DNA from 4 places in the Rhizobium sp. BK619 genome. Region 1 is predicted to be linked to each of the others. Evidence: predicted binding sites of a transcription regulator. Region 1 holds the regulator's gene; each other region holds the start of a gene.

The links. The regulator PhoB, encoded in region 1, activates phosphate uptake and scavenging genes when phosphate is short. The targets are predictions, from matches to a motif close to TGTCATNNANCTGTCAT.
Region 2: the regulator PhoB is predicted to act here: its motif matches at 2,603-2,619, upstream of FHX14_RS04695 (DUF2794 domain-containing protein).
Region 3: the regulator PhoB is predicted to act here: its motif matches at 1,704-1,720, upstream of FHX14_RS30545 (DUF1045 domain-containing protein).
Region 4: the regulator PhoB is predicted to act here: its motif matches at 2,541-2,557, upstream of ugpB (sn-glycerol-3-phosphate ABC transporter substrate-binding protein UgpB).

What each region holds. Positions count from the first base shown of each region.
Region 1 is NZ_JACIBH010000023.1:4,311-8,519, reverse strand. It holds gene pstA (phosphate ABC transporter permease PstA) at 1-495, shown strand, start outside; gene pstB (phosphate ABC transporter ATP-binding protein PstB) at 511-1,326, shown strand; gene phoU (phosphate signaling complex protein PhoU) at 1,371-2,084, shown strand; gene phoB (phosphate regulon transcriptional regulator PhoB) at 2,219-2,902, shown strand; gene FHX14_RS31645 (GcrA family cell cycle regulator) at 3,180-3,713, opposite strand; gene FHX14_RS31640 (aspartate aminotransferase family protein) at 4,139-4,209, shown strand, end outside.
Region 2 is NZ_JACIBH010000002.1:278,973-283,181, reverse strand. It holds gene FHX14_RS04710 (ABC transporter permease) at 1-564, shown strand, start outside; gene FHX14_RS04705 (Bax inhibitor-1/YccA family protein) at 745-1,473, shown strand; gene FHX14_RS04700 (GNAT family N-acetyltransferase) at 1,579-2,136, shown strand; gene FHX14_RS04695 (DUF2794 domain-containing protein) at 2,179-2,580, opposite strand; gene FHX14_RS04690 (thioredoxin family protein) at 2,930-3,670, opposite strand; gene acnA (aconitate hydratase AcnA) at 3,906-4,209, opposite strand, start outside.
Region 3 is NZ_JACIBH010000019.1:65,593-69,801, forward strand. It holds gene mnmD (tRNA (5-methylaminomethyl-2-thiouridine)(34)-methyltransferase MnmD) at 1-504, opposite strand, end outside; gene FHX14_RS30540 (FAD-binding oxidoreductase) at 503-1,681, shown strand; gene FHX14_RS30545 (DUF1045 domain-containing protein) at 1,796-2,503, shown strand; gene puuE (allantoinase PuuE) at 2,617-3,540, shown strand; gene uraD (2-oxo-4-hydroxy-4-carboxy-5-ureidoimidazoline decarboxylase) at 3,540-4,040, shown strand; gene FHX14_RS30560 (HepT-like ribonuclease domain-containing protein) at 4,037-4,209, shown strand, end outside.
Region 4 is NZ_JACIBH010000009.1:249,120-253,328, forward strand. It holds gene FHX14_RS18875 (sugar kinase) at 1-827, shown strand, start outside; gene FHX14_RS18880 (inorganic phosphate transporter) at 883-1,884, opposite strand; gene FHX14_RS18885 (DUF47 family protein) at 1,884-2,525, opposite strand; gene ugpB (sn-glycerol-3-phosphate ABC transporter substrate-binding protein UgpB) at 2,751-4,076, shown strand; gene ugpA (sn-glycerol-3-phosphate ABC transporter permease UgpA) at 4,139-4,209, shown strand, end outside.

The sequences.
Region 1 (4,209 bases):
CTGCTCGGCCTTTCCGTCTTCATCAACTTCGTCGGCCTGCCGCGTTCGGCCTCGCTGGTCGGCGGCCTGGTGCTGACGCTGATGACCCTGCCGACGATCATCATCGCGACGCGCGCGGCACTGCGCGCCGTGCCGCCGTCGATCCGCGCCGCAGCGCTTGGCCTCGGCGCCTCGAAGATGCAGATGGTGTTCCACCATGTTCTGCCGCTCGCCATGCCCGGCATCCTTACCGGCACGATCATCGGCCTGGCGCACGCGCTCGGCGAAACCGCGCCGCTGCTCCTGATCGGCATGGTCGCCTTCGTCGCCAATGCGCCGACGACACCGCTCGATCCCTCGACTGCCCTGCCGGTGCAGGTCTATATGTGGGCGAACGAGGCCGAACGTGCCTTCGTCGAGCGTACTTCGGGTGCCATCATCGTCCTGCTCCTGTTCCTGATCGTCATGAACATGGGCGCCATCCTCTTGCGTCGTCGCTTCGAGCGCCGCTGGTAAACGGAGTTACAGATCATGAACATGTTGACGGAAGCTGCAGTTGAAAAGGCGCTGGATCAGAAGATGAGCAACGTCCCCTATAAGATGATCGGCCAGGATGTCTCGGTTTACTACGGTGAAAAGCGCGCGCTTTTTGACGTGAACCTGAACATTCGCGAAAACACCGTAACTGCGCTGATCGGCCCGTCGGGCTGCGGCAAGTCGACCTTCCTGCGGAGCCTGAACCGCATGAACGACACGATCGACGGCTGCCGGGTCACCGGCAAGATCACCCTCGACACCGACGATATCTATGATCCGGATATCGACGTCGTCGAACTTCGCGCCCGCGTCGGCATGGTCTTCCAGAAGCCGAACCCGTTCCCGAAGACGATCTACGAAAACGTCTCCTACGGCCCGCGCATCCATGGCCTGGCCAAGTCGAAGGCCGATCTCGACCAGATCGTCGAGACCAGCCTGCAGCGCGCCGGCCTCTGGAACGAGGTCAAGGACCGCGTGCATGAATCCGGCACCGGCCTGTCGGGCGGCCAGCAGCAGCGCCTCTGCATTGCCCGTGCCGTCGCCGTCAGCCCCGAAGTCATTCTGATGGACGAGCCCTGCTCGGCGCTCGACCCGATCGCCACCGCCAAGGTCGAGGAACTGATCCACGAGCTGCGCGAGAACTATACGATCGTCATCGTCACCCACTCCATGCAGCAGGCCGCGCGCGTCTCGCAGCGCACCGCCATGTTCCACCTCGGCAATCTCGTCGAGGAGAACGACACCGACAAGATGTTCACCAATCCCGACGATCCGCGCACCCAGGACTACATCATGGGTCGCTTCGGCTGATTTTGGCGACACCGAGCCTTCCCGTTATTCGAGGATAAAGCCCCATGGCATCGACACATATTTATTCTGCCTATGATGATGATCTGAAGTTCCTGTCCAGGCGGATTTCCGAAATGGGCGGCCTGGCCGAGCAGATGGTCGCCGAATCCGTCCGGGCGCTGGTCAACGGGGATACTGCGCTCGCCCAGAAGGTTATTTCCGACGACGTGATCCTCGATCACGCCGAGCGCGAAATCGGCGACAAGGCGATCGTCACCATCGCCCGCCGCCAGCCGATGGCCGCGGACCTGCGCGAAATCATGGGTTCGATCCGCATCGCCGCCGATCTCGAACGCGTCGGCGACCTTGGCAAGAACACCGCCAAGCGCGTCATCGCCGTGCAGAGCACCGGGGTTCCCCGCAAGCTCGCCCGCGGCCTCGAGCATCTGTCCGAGCTGGCGCTCGTCCAGCTCAAGGAAGTGCTTGACGTCTACACGACACGCGCCGCCGACAAGGCGAGTGCGATCCGCGAGCGCGACAACGAGATCGACGCGATGTACACCTCGCTGTTCCGCGAGCTCTTGACCTACATGATGGAAGATCCGCGCAACATCACCAGCTGCACGCATCTGCTCTTCTGCGCCAAGAACATCGAGCGCATCGGCGACCACGCCACCAACATCGCCGAGACGATCTATTACATGGCAACCGGCGCGCAGCCGGAAGGCGACCGTCCGAAGGATGACAGCGCCAACACCGTCGGCGCGGTCACGGAATAACCGCGCACCAGCCTATTGCGTGCGCGCCCATGTGGGGCGCGCAAAGAGGTCGCAGCCATTTTTCTGATTTTGCGCAGGATGCATTGCTTAAATCACCCCCGGTTTAAGGATCATGCGCGAGGAGACCAACACGCATGATCCCGAGAGTTGCAGTTGTTGAAGACGAAGAAGCCCTGAGCGTGCTTCTTCGCTACAATCTCGAAGCTGAGGGCTTCGAGGTCGATACCATCCTTCGTGGCGACGAGGCCGAAATCAGGCTTCAGGAGCGCACGCCTGACCTTCTCATCCTCGACTGGATGCTGCCCGGCGTCTCCGGCATCGAGCTTTGCCGGCGCCTGCGCATGCGGCCGGAAACCGAGCGCCTGCCGATCATCATGCTGACGGCGCGCGGCGAAGAGAGCGAGCGCGTCCGCGGGCTTTCGACAGGGGCCGACGATTACGTCGTCAAGCCTTTCTCGACCCCGGAACTCGTCGCCCGCGTCAAGGCGATGCTGCGCCGCGCCCGCCCCGAGGTGCTGTCGACCGTGCTGAAATGCGGCGATATCGAACTCGACCGCGAAACCCATCGCGTCCACCGCAAGAGCCGCGAAGTCCGCCTCGGCCCGACCGAATTCCGCCTGCTGGAATTCCTGATGTCGTCGCCCGGCCGGGTCTTCTCCCGCTCGCAGCTGCTCGACGGCGTCTGGGGCCACGACATCTATGTCGACGAACGCACCGTCGACGTCCATGTCGGCCGCCTGCGCAAGGCGCTGAACTTCTCCAACATGCAGGACGTCATCCGCACCGTCCGCGGCGCCGGTTATTCGATGGAAGCCTGAGGGGATTCTGACAAAGTCGAGCAAGCTCCGCCCCTCACCCTAACCGACCGGGGTCGAGCCACACGTCTCGACCCGTCCTTCGGACCCCCGTAAACGGGGCGAGGGGACGTGCCCTACGAGACGTTGGAGAGGACCGGGAGGTTGCGGCATATCCCCTTCGCCCCGCAAGCGGGGAGAAGGTGCCGGCAGGCGGATGAGGGGCAGCCACACCCAACACACTCACACAAAAAAACGGGCCTTTCAGCCCGTTTTCGCATGTCGACAATGTCTTACCCGCTCAGCTCGCCCGGGCCGCCGCCCGGCGTCGTTCGTTGACCGGCTGGTAGGCGAGTTTCTGATGGTAGCCGCAATAGGGCGAATTGTCGGGGGACTCGCAGCCGCAGAAATGGAAGTCGTCCTTCAGCGGATCGCCGACCGGCCACTTGCAGGTGCGTTCGGTCAGTTCCGTCAGGCCGAGGCGGCGCGAGATCGGCACGACCACGTTGCCCTTCGGCACGTATTCCATTTCCTCGACCGTTTCGATCTCGATCTCTTCCTTCAGCATCGTCGCGCCCTGCTGGCGGGTGACGGTGCGGGTGGTGATCCGCGAGGCGTAGTTCGGTGCGCGCGGCGCCGATGTCGTGCGTTTCGGCGTGCGCGCCGTGGCGGCCGTGCCGCCGGCCTTGGCGCGGCCGGGAAGGCTCAGCCGGTGAACCTTGCCGATCACAGCGTTTCTGCTGACACCGCCAAGTTGCGCCGCGATCTGGCTGGCGCTCAGTCCTTCGGCCCAGAGCTTCTTGAGTTTCTCGACCCGCTCGTCTGTCCAGTTCATGCCCTGTCTCCACCTTTTGCGTTGGTGATGGCAGAATCCCTCACCGTTGTCCCGGAAGCCTCCGAAACAAGAAACGCTTGATCAATTTTGGTGACTAGTTCCGCCGCATGCAGTCTAGTAATTGAACTTTAACCTAGTGTGAGCCTGACTCCGTGACAAGAGTCGCATGAATCCGGATGAATCGAATTCGGAGTTTTCCCCAACTTGCTGCCGCTGCGTGGCATTTCTGCAATATTGCCTGTTGAAGGTCGAAAACACCGCTGTACAAGCTTGCTGCATGCGCTAAGGGCGCAGTTTTGTTGACATTGCAGCGCGAAAAGGAAATAGTACCGCTGGCCGCCGCAAGGCGGCATTTTTGATTTTTCGGGCCTGGTTTTCTTAGCCGGAGTCCTGTGTTTGACAACGTTGATCGGGAGACCCGCGCCATGGCTGAAGCCGCGCCGCTTTATGACACCTATTCTCGTGCCCCGCTGCGGTTCGAGCGAGGCGAGGGCGT
Region 2 (4,209 bases), on a different contig from region 1:
TTCTCGCCGAATACCTTCCGCGGCGCCCCGCACGCATGGCTGGCGACCCTGACCGATCCCGCCTCGACGCCGGCCGAAGATGCGGCGATCCTGAAATCCGTCACCAACACCTATCCGACGATCACCAGCGTCCGCGTCAAGGACGCGATCGACATCGTCAACCAGCTGGTGGCGCAGCTTGCGACCGCAATCCGCGCCGCGGCCTCCGTCGCCCTCATCGCCTCGATCCTCGTCCTTGCCGGGGCGCTTGCCGCCGGAAACCGGGCCCGCACCCACGACGCGGTGGTGCTGAAGACGCTCGGCGCCACCCGCGCCATGCTCATTCGCGCCTTCAGCTACGAATATCTGATCCTTGGACTGGCAACCGCGATCTTCGCGCTGATGGCCGGCAGCGTTGCCGCCTGGTTCATCGTCGCCCGCATCATGCGCCTGCCCTCGACCTTCCTGCCCGATGTGGCGGGGTTGACGCTGGTGACCGCGCTCGTGCTGACCGTCGGCATCGGCCTCATCGGCACCTGGCGCATCCTCGGGCAGAAGGCGGCACCCGTTTTGCGCGAGCTTTGACCGGCGAGCCGCGCCAAAACCCTTCACCTTACGGCGATTTAACCGGCCGGGCCTTTGCAACCCTCTTGTTTGCAAACGGCGAAAGCCTCATATTGTCTGCAGGCATGCTGGAGCTCCGCAGCGGCGCCCGGGTCGAAAACCCCGACACCGTATCTCCATCGGAGCTTGTAAGAGGAAACTATGGCTGACCTTCGTAACTATCAAAGCCGCGCTCAGACCGGCGAGATGATTGATCAAGGCCTGCGCGCCTATATGCTCAAGGTTTACAACCTGATGGCGCTGGGCCTGGCGATCACCGGTGTGGCCGCATATCTCGGATTCAACTTCGCTGTTCAGGACGGCCAGCTCACCCAGTTCGGCGTGCTCCTGTTCCAGTCGCCCTTGCGCTGGGTCGTGATCCTTGCGCCGCTTGCGGCCGTCTTCTTCCTGAGCTTCCGCATCAATAGCATGAGCGTGGCCGCCGCACAGACGACCTTCTGGGTCTATGCCGGACTGGTCGGCCTGTCGCTCTCGTCGATCTTCCTGGTCTACACCGGCCAGAGCGTCGTTCAGACCTTCTTCGTCACCGCCGCCTCCTTCGGCGCGCTGTCGCTTTACGGCTACACGACGAAGCGTGACCTGTCGGCGATGGGCTCGTTCCTGATCATGGGTCTTTTCGGCCTGATCATCGCTTCGATCGTCAACGTCTTCCTGGCTTCGTCGGCCATGCAGTTCGCGATCTCGGTGATCGGCGTTCTGATCTTCGCAGGCCTCACCGCCTACGACACGCAGCGGATCAAGGAACTGTACCTGGAAGCCGATGACGTTGCCGTGGCCGGCCGCAAGGCGATCATGGGTGCGCTGACGCTCTATCTCGACTTCATCAACCTCTTCATGTTCCTGCTGCAGTTCATGGGCAACCGCAAATAAGCAAGCAGACTAAGCGAAAAGGCGGCTTCGGCCGCCTTTTTTGTTGCGCTGATTTTCCTGGGATGGTTTGAGGAAAGCCTTCCTCCTGATGGACCCGCCGCCGAAATGTCCTTTCTCCTGCGCGATGCGTCACAAGCCGATATTCCCGCCATTACCGGCATCTACCGGGAATCCGTCCTGAACGGCACGTCGAGCTACGAGATCACCCCGCCATCCGAGGCCGAGATGGCGCAGCGTTTTGCGGCGATCGTCGGCCAGCAATATCCCTATATTGCCGCAGCCGGTGCGGACGGAGGCCTGCTTGGCTATGCCTATGCTTCGGCCTTTCGCGTCCGCCCGGCCTATCGATGGATGGTCGAGGATTCGATCTATCTGGCGCCCGAAGCCCGCGGCCGCGGCATCGGCAAAGCGCTGATGGCCGAGCTGATCGACCGCTGCACAAGTCTCGGTTTTCGTCAGATGATCGCCGTCATCGGCGGCGCCAGCCCCGCCTCGATCGCGCTTCATCTCAAGGCGGGCTTCGTGGAGGTCGGTCTGATGCGGGGCGCCGGCTACAAACACGGCCGCTGGCTGGATACGATGCTCATGCAGCGCAGCCTTGGCGAGGGCATGACGACCGACCCGGATCCCTCCGCCTATCCCGGCACGCTGTTTGCCGGCTGATGCATATCAACAGGAAGCGTGCAGCAGTTCCCTGATAACCGCCTACTTGTCGACCAGCTTCAGCGCCTTGTCGAACACCTTCAGCACTTGGTTCAGCTCGTGACCGCGCTTCAGGATGGTGCCGTGGACATTGATCACCGAATAGGCGCCCTGCTTGGCGGCGAGCTTGGGATTTTTCTCGATGCGGAAGAGCGGCATTTCGCCGGAGCGCTTGAAGACGGAGAACACCGCCTTGTCCTTCAGGTGATCGATGGCGTAGTCGCGCCATTCGCCGTCACCGACCATACGGCCGTAGATCCAGAGGATCGCGTCCAGTTCGCGCCGGTGAAAGGTCACCGGAAGCGGGTCCTTGCTCTGCTTGTATTCCCTGAGATCGACGACGACTGAGGAACTATTGTCGACGGAACGGCTTTCGCCGTGTCGCAAATCCGGCTGATCTGTCATTCAGTCTCCAAGGCCTCTGCATGTGACAGGTGGGTGACAGTGTGCCCGAGCCGCCGCAAATTGCAAGAGCGCCGGCCGTCACATTCGGCCGCACTACAGCGCCGCGCGTCAGCGCGTAAGGACGCTGTAGCACTTTGAATAGGCGCATCGTCAGATGCGCATGACAGCGCTGTCGCTTTCTCGGCAGCGCCGCATTTCAGTCAAAACAGCGCCTCATTTGCAGGAGATTTATGAATCCCGGTTTGGCGCCAGCGCGCCAAAGGGCCCGGCGGAGCGTATCGACCTTAACCCCAGCCCCGAATACGCTCAGCCGGGCCGCCCGGTACTTCATCCGCAAGCGGATGAAATCTCAGATGTTTTTGCCAGCCATCACCACGGTCGCGCCAAGGATCGCCGCCGGATCGCCGTTGTCGGTCGCCGATTGCAGCAGGATCGCGCAGCCCTCGAGCTGCGGTCGCTGCAGGACGCTGGCCGGCAGTGTCAGACTGGTCGCCTTGCCGTCCCACATGCCGACCGTTTCGACATTGGTGACGCTGTGCAAATAGGACAGCTTCTTTCCGCTGTTCTCGCCTTTTTCGACCTCGATCGTCTTTTCCTTGTCGAAATAGACCATCACCACATTGGCTTTGCCCTGTCCCGCGCCGATCTTGATCTCCAGCTCGTCGCCGCGCATTGCCGCGCTGATGGGAACGGTCAGCCCGTTGCCTTCGCCGCTATAGGTGTCGATCTTGCTGTTGATGCCGTTGAGATCGGCGCCGGCCAGATGGCCGCGCCCGTTGACGATCGCCTGCGGCGTATAGACGTTGCTGCGGCCCATTGTCCTCGCATAGCCATACTGCCGCTCTGTGTTTTCCTTGGAGCTCAGCGTATCGGCCCAGCCGAGATAATTCCAGTAATCGACATGATAGGCGAGCGCGATGACATCGCCTTGGCTTACCAGCTTGCGGAAAGCCGCGTCAGCGGGAGGACAGGAAGAGCAGCCCTGCGCCGTGAAAAGTTCGACGACACCTTTCGGCGTGCCGTCTTCGGCCTGCAGCGGGCCTGAGAGAACAACGCCGGCGATCAGCGGAATCAAAAAACGGGGGGACATTCACCTGCACCTCTTTTTCAGCGCCGACGGCATGTTCGAACCGGAGGCCCTGACATATGAACGTACGAATAATCCTTCCGGGTCCAAACGAAAAGTCACGAACGGGTGAGACGCAGCGCGACCGGAACCGGCAGAAAACAAATCATCGTGAGCCCCCCGCAAATCCCGTCACCGCAAAGAAAAGGCCGCCGGAAAATGCTTTCCGGCGGCCATTATCATACGAGGCTATTAACAATCAGGCAGCGAGGTCGCGCAGAACCGTCTGCAGGATGCCGCCATTGTTGAGGTAGACCACCTCGTCGAGCGTATCGACGCGCGACAGCAGCGGAACTTCCTTCACGGTGCCGTCGCCATAGGTGATCTTGGCGATCTTCTTCTCACGCGGCTTGATCTTGTCGAGGCCTTCGATGGTGACGAGCTCGTCGCCCTTCAGGCCGAGGCTCTGCCAGGTCGTGCCCTCTTCGAAGACGAAGGGGATGACACCCATGCCGACCAGGTTCGAGCGATGAATACGCTCGAAGGACTGGGCAACGACAGCC
Region 3 (4,209 bases), on a different contig from region 1:
GGCGTCGAAGCCGGGCTTTGCGGCTGCGACGCCGTCGAGCGCTGCGCCGCAGACGACGCTGAGCCTCGTCTGGTCGTCGAGGTCGAACGAGACGGTACCATCAGGCGTTTGCGGCCAGGCCGCCGTCAGCGCCTGGCGTTCGGCATCGATCTCCGGCCAATGCGAGAGCGCCCGGCCGATCTCCTCGCCGCGCATCGGGTGGAGTTCGAAGGAGATGAAATGTAACTGTTGGCCGCGCATGCGGTGAAGCTTCCACTGCCGCCAGGTCTCGGCGAAGTTCAGGCCGGTGCCGAAGCCGAGCTCGCCGATCAAAAATTCCTGCCGCCCGTCCCAGCGCTCCGGCAGGCCGTTGCCGGCGAGGAAGACATGGCCGCACTCCAGCCGTCCATCGGTCTGGCAATAAAAATGATCGCCAAAGGCGGTGGAATAAGGCATATCGCCGTCGCGCCATTCAAGCGGCTGCGGCGCGCCCGCGCCAATCTGATCGGGGTTCACGTCTGTCATGGAAAAAGCCGATAATCCTCGGCCGGTCTCAGGTCAATCATCCTGCGAATTGCTGGTCGTCGGCGGCGGCATCATGGGTCTCTGGGCGGCCGTCCATGCCGAGCGTCGCGGCGTCGACACGATCATCGCCGACGCCGGCAGGTTGGGCGCAGGTGCAAGCGGCGGCCTGCTCGGCGCGCTGATGCCGCATATGCCGGATCGGTGGTCCGACAAGAAGCAATTCCAATTCGATGCGCTGGTGTCGCTCGAAGCCGAGATCGCCACGCTCGAAGCGGCGACCGGGCTTTCGGCCGGTTATTGCCGGTCGGGACGGCTGATCCCGCTGCCGAAGCCGCATCTCGAAAAAATCGCGCGCCGCCATTGTGAGGACGCCGAACGCCATTGGCTGGCTGGCGAGCGCCGCTTCCACTGGCATGTGCTCGACGGCCCGCCGGTCGGCGGCTGGATCGAGGCCTCTGCCGGCGAGAGCGGCTTCGTGCACGACACGCTCGCCGCCCGCGTTGCGCCCCGCTCGCTGATCGCGGTCCTCGTCGCCTTGCTGCGGCGGGCCGAACATGTGCGCATCCTCGAGCATGCAACGGTTGCCGGCCTTGATCCGGATCGCGGCACGGCCGCCATAGGTGGCGAGAATATTGCTTTTAATCGCTGCATCCTGGCTGCCGGCCATCAGTCCTTTCCGTTGCTGCAGAGCCTCACGCCGGGGTTGAAACAGCCGCTCGGCCAGCCGGTCAAGGGGCAGGCGGCGCTGTTGAAAGCCGAGATCGACCCGGGGCTGCCGACGATCTTCCTCGACGGGCTCTATATCGTCGCGCATGAGGGTGGCCATGCGGCGATCGGCAGCACCAGCGAGAACCGTTTCGACGATCCGACTTCGACCGATGCCCAGCTCGACGCATTGATCGAAACGGCGCGGGAGATCGTGCCGATCCTTGGCGATGCGCCCGTTGTCGAACGCTGGGCCGGGCTTCGCCCCAAGGCGATCGATCGCGATCCTATGATCGGCCGCCATCCCGATCACCCGCGCCTGATCGCGCTGACCGGCGGCTTCAAGGTCAGCTTCGGTCTCGCGCACCGTCTGGCGGAGGCGGCGATATGTATTGCAGGCGATACAGACTGTGGATTTTTGCTGCCGGAAAGCTTCGCGATATCAGGCCATATCGCAGCCGCTTCACGTTAAACGTGAATTCGCCGCCGCTTCGTTTCGTTATTCTGTCATGCAAATCACCTATCTGCTTGCGCATCGACAGCGCCTGAAATCACCGGCGCTCCTTTTCCTGATGGAGGAAGTCGCATGCGCTATGCCATTTGCTTCACGCCTGCGGCGAGCGACCCGCTATCGCTCATGGCCGCCCATTGGCTTGGCCGAAACGTGTTTTCAGGTGAGATGCTGGAACCTCCGGCCGTTCGTGGCCTCGGCATTCATGAAATTGCCTTTCATACGGCGGTGCCGCGGCGCTATGGGTTTCACGGCCTTTTGAAGGCGCCGTTCCACCTGTGTCCGGAGCTGTCCGAATCGCAACTCCTGCGCGACCTCATGCGTTTTTCCGGGACTGTCCTTCCCTTCCAGATTCCGCGGCTCGAAGTCGCCCGGCTCGGCAATTTCTACAGCCTGCTGCCGAGTGTTCCGTGCGAGCAGATCCAATATCTGGCTTCGGCGATCGTGCAGGAATTCGACCGTTTCCGCGCGCCGCTGAGCGAAGCCGACATCGAGCGCAGCGATCCGGACGGGCTGTCGGCGGCGCAGTTTGCCAACCTGCATCGCTGGGGCAATCCCTACGTGATGGAAGAGTTCCGCTTCCATATGCCGGTGACAGGGCCGGTCAACGCGATCGACATGCCGCGCATCGAGCCGGCGCTGCGGACGATTTTCGAGCCCGTGCTCAGCGACCCGGTCGTGGTTTCGAACGTGGCGCTGATGATCGAAGAGGGCACCGGCGGTCCTTTCCGGGTTCATTCTCTGCACCCGATGGGCAAGGTCAGCGCGCGCAAGATCGCCTGACATGAGATAAGCTAACGTATTGCGTAGAAAGGATAAAAATCCGCTGCGCAGTTTCCGTCTCGACATTCCGGCTGCGGATGCTACCGTTCTTCGTCTTTTCAGAAGGTGATTTGATGGTATCCGAGACTTATCCGCGCAATCTCGTCGGCTACGGGCGTCAAACGCCCGATCCGAAATGGCCTGAAGAGGCACGCGTCGCCGTGCAGTTCGTCATCAATTACGAGGAGGGCGGCGAAAGCTCGATCCTCGACGGCGATCCGGCGTCCGAAAATCTGCTGTCGGAGATCGTCGGCGCGGCCGCCTGGCCGGGGCAGCGCAATCTCAATATGGAATCGATCTACGAATATGGTTCGCGCGCCGGTTTCTGGCGGCTCTGGCGAATGTTCACCGATCTCAAGGTGCAGGCGACCGTCTACGGCGTGACGCTGGCGATGGCCCGCAACCCCGAGGCCGTTGCGGCGATGAAGGAAGCCGGCTGGGAAATCGCCAGCCACGGTTACCGCTGGCTGGAATATAAGGATTTTCCGGAAGATCTCGAACGCAAGCACATCCTCGAAGCCGTGCGCCTGCACACCGAGCTGACCGGCGAGCGGCCCTACGGCATGTATCAGGGCAAACCCTCGGACAATACGCTGCGGCTGGTGCAGGAGGAGGGCGGTTTTCTCTATTCCTCCGATTCCTATGCCGACGACCTGCCTTTCTGGGTCAAGGGCGTCGACGGCAAACCTTTCCTGATCATTCCCTATACGCTCGAAACCAACGACATGCGTTTTGCCACACCACAGGGTTTCAATACCGGCGATCAGTTCTTCACCTACCTCAAGGATGCCTTCGATACGCTCTATGAGGAAGGCAAGGCGGGCAGCCCGAAGATGATGTCGGTCGGCCTGCATTGCCGTCTCGTCGGGCGCCCCGGCCGGGCGGCAGCGCTGAAGCGCTTCATCGAATATGTGCTGAAGCACGACAAGGTGTGGATTCCGCGCCGCATCGAGATTGCCGAGCACTGGCGCAAGCACCATCAGCCGGACGCGATCTGATGCTGTCGCGCGAGGATTTCGTTTCCCGCTTCGGCGGCGTCTTCGAACATTCGCCTTTCATCGCCGAGCGCGCCTATGATGCCGGCAGCGTGACCGAGCCGCTGACGGCATCAGGTGTGCATGTTGCGCTTGCGGCGGTCTTCCGCGCGGCAAGCCGGGAGGAACGTCTCGGCGTGCTTCGAGCCCATCCCGACCTTGCCGGGCGTCTTGCCATATCCGGCGAACTCACCGAGGACAGCCGCAAGGAGCAGTCCGGCGCCGGTCTCGACCGGCTGAGCCCTGCCGAGCACGCCCGCTTCACCGAACTCAATTCGGCCTATGTCGAAAAATATGGCTTTCCCTTCATCATCGCCGTCAAAGGACTCGGCAAGGAGGATATTCTGGAAGCTTTTGAAACACGGATCGGCAACGGCCGGGACGAAGAATTTTCGACCGCAACTGCGCAGGTCGAAAAGATCGCGCTGCTGCGTCTGACCTCGATGCTGCCGGAGGCGGAATGAAGGAGAGGCGTGCCATCGACTATCTCAATGACATGCAAAAGGCAGCATCCGAAGCGCTGTCCTTCATCGGCGGAATGGATGAGGCGGCTTTCGCCGAGGACCAGCTCACGTTCAAGGCCGTGGCCTTCTGCCACTTCACCATCGGTGCCGCGGCATCCCGTCTGCTGGT
Region 4 (4,209 bases), on a different contig from region 1:
CCGAAGGTATGGCGTCAAGTGCAGCCTTTGCGGTCGCCCGGCTGGGCGGCCATGCCAGCCTCTGGGGCGCGGTCGGAGATGATGCCACCGGCGAACGCATCATTGCCGACCTGGGCAACAGCGGTATCGAGACAAGCGGCATGGTCCGTGTGCCAGGCGCCCGCTCGGCCGTCTCGACGATCCTTGTCGACGATCAGGGCGAGCGTTTGATCGTGCCCTTCTACGATGCGGCCCTGCACGAGACGGTGAAGCCGGTCACAAAGCAGGACCTGTCCGCTTTCGATGCGGTGCTGGTCGACGTTCGTTGGCCGAAGCTCGCATTGCGGACGCTGACGGCCGCCGGACAGGCAGGCAAGCCCGCCATCCTCGATGGCGACGTTGCAGGCGACGGCGTCATCGAGATGCTGGCGCCGGCTGCCAGCCACATCGTGTTCTCGCAGCCGGCCGCCGAGCGCCTGACAGGAACTGCCGAGCCGGCGAAGGCCGTCAGCCTTCTCAAGCGAAAGTTCGAGCACGCCTTCATCAGCGTCACCTCAGGGGAAAACGGCTCTTTCTGGTTTGACGACCAAACCGGCGAAATCGCCCATCTTGCCGCGCCGAAGGTGAAGGCCGTCGATACGCTCGCGGCAGGCGATATCTTCCATGGCGCTTTCGCTCTGGCGATCGCGGAAGGCGTGGCGATCGCCGGGACGATGCGCTTGTCCTCCATGGCGGCAGCGCTCAAATGCCAGGTGTTCGGCGGCCGTATCGGCGCGCCCACAAGAGCCGAGGTCTGCGATGCGCTACGGGGTTGGGACGCGCTGGTGACGACGATGAGAGATCGCTAAGCGCGTTTTGCGCATCGCAATCCCAAATCCCCGCACATTTTGAGCGACATCACGATTAAAAGAGGTCCGAAAGCCAGTAGCAGAGGGCTGAAATGGTTGCTGCGGCGGGAAGGGTGACAATCCAGGCAATAACAATATTGCCGGCCAGGCCCCAGCGAACGGCAGACAGTCGTCGGGAGGCACCGACGCCGATGATGGCGCCGGTGATCGTGTGCGTCGTCGAGACCGGGATGCCCAGCCAAGTTGCGCCAAACAACGTCAATGCTCCGCCGGTTTCGGCGCAGAAGCCCTGCATCGGGTTGAGGCGTGTGATCTTCGAGCCCATGGTGTGGACGATGCGCCATCCGCCGCAAAGCGTGCCGAGCGCCATTGCGCCTTGGCATGAGAGAACGACCCAGAGCGGCACATGGAAGCCGCCGGTCAGATAGCCTTGCGAATAGAGCAACACGGCAATGATGCCCATCGTCTTTTGAGCATCGTTGCCGCCGTGGCCGAGGGAATAGAGCGAGGCGGAGACAAACTGGAAAACCCGGAATGTCCGATCGACAGCGAAAGGCGTCTGTCGCACGAAGATCCACGACACGATCAGGATGAGCAGCAGCGCAAGGAAAAACCCGATCGCCGGCGACATCACGATGGCGCCGGCCGTTTTCAACAATCCGCTCCACACGATCGAACTGAAACCCGTTTTCATCAGACCGGCGCCCACCAACCCGCCGACCAATGCATGGGATGAACTCGAAGGGATGCCGAAGACCCAGGTGACGATATTCCAGACGATCGCACCCACCAGCGCCGCGAAGATGACCTGCGGCGTGACGATGGCCGGATCGATAATGCCGGTCCCGAGTGTTTCTGCGACGTGCAGACCAAAGAACAAGAAGGCGATAAAATTGAAAAAAGCCGCCCAAAACACCGCATATTGCGGACGCAGGACCCGCGTCGACACGATCGTGGCGATGGAATTGGCGGCATCGTGCAGGCCGTTTAGGAAATCAAAGAAGAGTGCAACGGCCACGAGCGCGGCCAAAAGGGGAAAAGCGAGGGTGGCTTCCATCAAACGTTCTCGATGACGATGCCACTGATTTCATTGGCGACATCCTCGAAACGGTCGACGACCTTCTCGAGCTCGCCATAGATCTCGCTGCCGATAAGATATGCCATCGCATTCGATGCGCCGTGACGGCGGAAAAGATCCTTCAGCCCCTGCTCATGCAACTCGTCGGACCGGCCCTCGACGCGTGTTACTTCTTCCGCCAACGCGGCCAAGCGGGGAGCATTGGTGCTGATCCGGTCGAGAAGAGGAAGGGCCTCGGCGATTAAATGGGCCGCCTGGACGATCGTCTTTCCCATTTCCTGCATCACGGGGTCGAAGCTTTTCTGCTCGAACAGCCGGATGGTCTTCACCGTCTTCTGCATCATGTCGATCGCATCGTCCATCGACTGGATGAGATCCTTAATGTCGCCACGATCGAACGGCGTGACAAAACTACGGCGCACGGCAAGCAGTACTTCTCGGGTAATGTCGTCGGCTTCATTCTCCAGCTGGATGATCCGGGCGCAATGGCCTTCAATGTCTGACCCGCCCAAAAGCTCGTTGAGCGCTTCGGCCGCACCGACGACAGTCTTTGAGTGTTGAGCGAAGAGATCGAAGAAGCGATCTTCCCGCGGCATGAGTCTTCGAAACCAGCTTAACATCGGTGCTCCATCGGCTGTCACAAAAGCGTCATAAAGCACGGCGGCTGCCATGGAAAGCCGTGAGATGGGGAAGTGACCTCGCCAACAGAAACCAACCGCGGGGTCCGGGCATTTTGGTGCAGATGTTCATTTGAACATTTCATCATTGCAATGTGAACAATGCCTGTTACCATTGCCGCACGTCTGGAGCGGGAGGCTGCGGACCGAAAGCAATGGGGAGTGAAGATGAACAAGATCGCTTTTTTCCTGTCCGCAGGATTAACCAGCCTGTCCTTATCCGTTCCGGCAATGGCGGCCACGAAGATCCAGTGGTGGCATGCGATGGGCGGCGAGAATGGAGCGAAGCTTGAACAGATCGCCAAGGGGTTCAACGCATCTCAGTCCGATTATGAGATCGTGCCGGTCTACAAGGGCACCTATGACGAGACGCTGACCGGCGCGATCGCCGCGTTTCGTGCCAACCAGCAGCCGGCGATCGTCCAGGTCTATGAAGTCGGCACCGGCACCATGATGGCGGCACAGGGTGCGGTCTATCCCGTATACCAGTTGATGAAAGACCAAGGCGAGGCCTGGGACCAGAGCAAATTCATTGCCCCGGTCGTCGGCTATTACTCGGACACCAGCGGCAACGTCCTGTCGCTGCCCTTCAATTCCTCGACGCCGATCATGTATTACAACAAGGACGTCTTCAAGAAGGCCGGACTCGATCCGGAAACGCCGCCGAAAACATGGGCTGAGGTGGAGTCCTTCTCGCGGACCATCATGAAATCAGGTGCCGCCAAATGCGGTTTCACCAGCGCGTGGATTTCCTGGATCCAGACCGAAAATCTCAATGCCCTGCACGACAAGCCTTACTCGACCAAGGCCAACGGCTTCGGCGGTCTCGACGCCGAATTCACCTTCAACAACGATCTGACGATCCGCCATTGGGACAATCTGAAGAAGTGGCAGGATGAAGGTCTGTTCAAATTCGGTGGACCAGTCGGCGGCGACAACGCGCCTCCGATGTTTTATTCGCAGGAATGCGCGATGTATATGAACTCGTCGGCCGGCCGGGCCGGTGTCATCAACAACGCGAAAGGCTTCAAAGTTGGTTTTGCACCACTTCCTTTCTACGATGACGTCATCAAGCAGCCGCTCAATTCAATCATCGGCGGTGCCACGCTCTGGACGCTGAAGGGGCGGCCGGAAGAGGAATACAAGGGTGTGGCGAAGTTCTTCACCTACCTTCAGAAACCGGAAGTTCAGGCCGATTGGCATCAGTTCTCCGGCTACCTGCCGATTACCGAAGCTGCTTATAAGCTCGGCCAGGATCAGGGCTATTATGAGAAGAACCCCGGCGCCGATATCGGTATCAAGCAACTGACGCGCGTGACGCCGACCGAAAATTCCAAGGGCATCCGCTTTGGCAATTACGTCCAGGTGCGCGGCATCATCGACGATGAGTTTGCCGCATTGCTGGGTGGAAAGAAGACGGCGAAAGAAGCGGTCGATGCCGTCGTCGCACGCGGCAACGAACAGCTTCGCGATTTCGAGTCCGCCAACCAATGAGCACCGTAACGGGGGCTGGTGCAAGACCGGCCTCCGTTTCCCATCCGTCAGTGTGAGGGCTCATGCAAACCAAACGGACCGTATTTCCCAACAAGTTTTTGCCTTACCTGCTCATTGCCCCCCAGATTTTCGT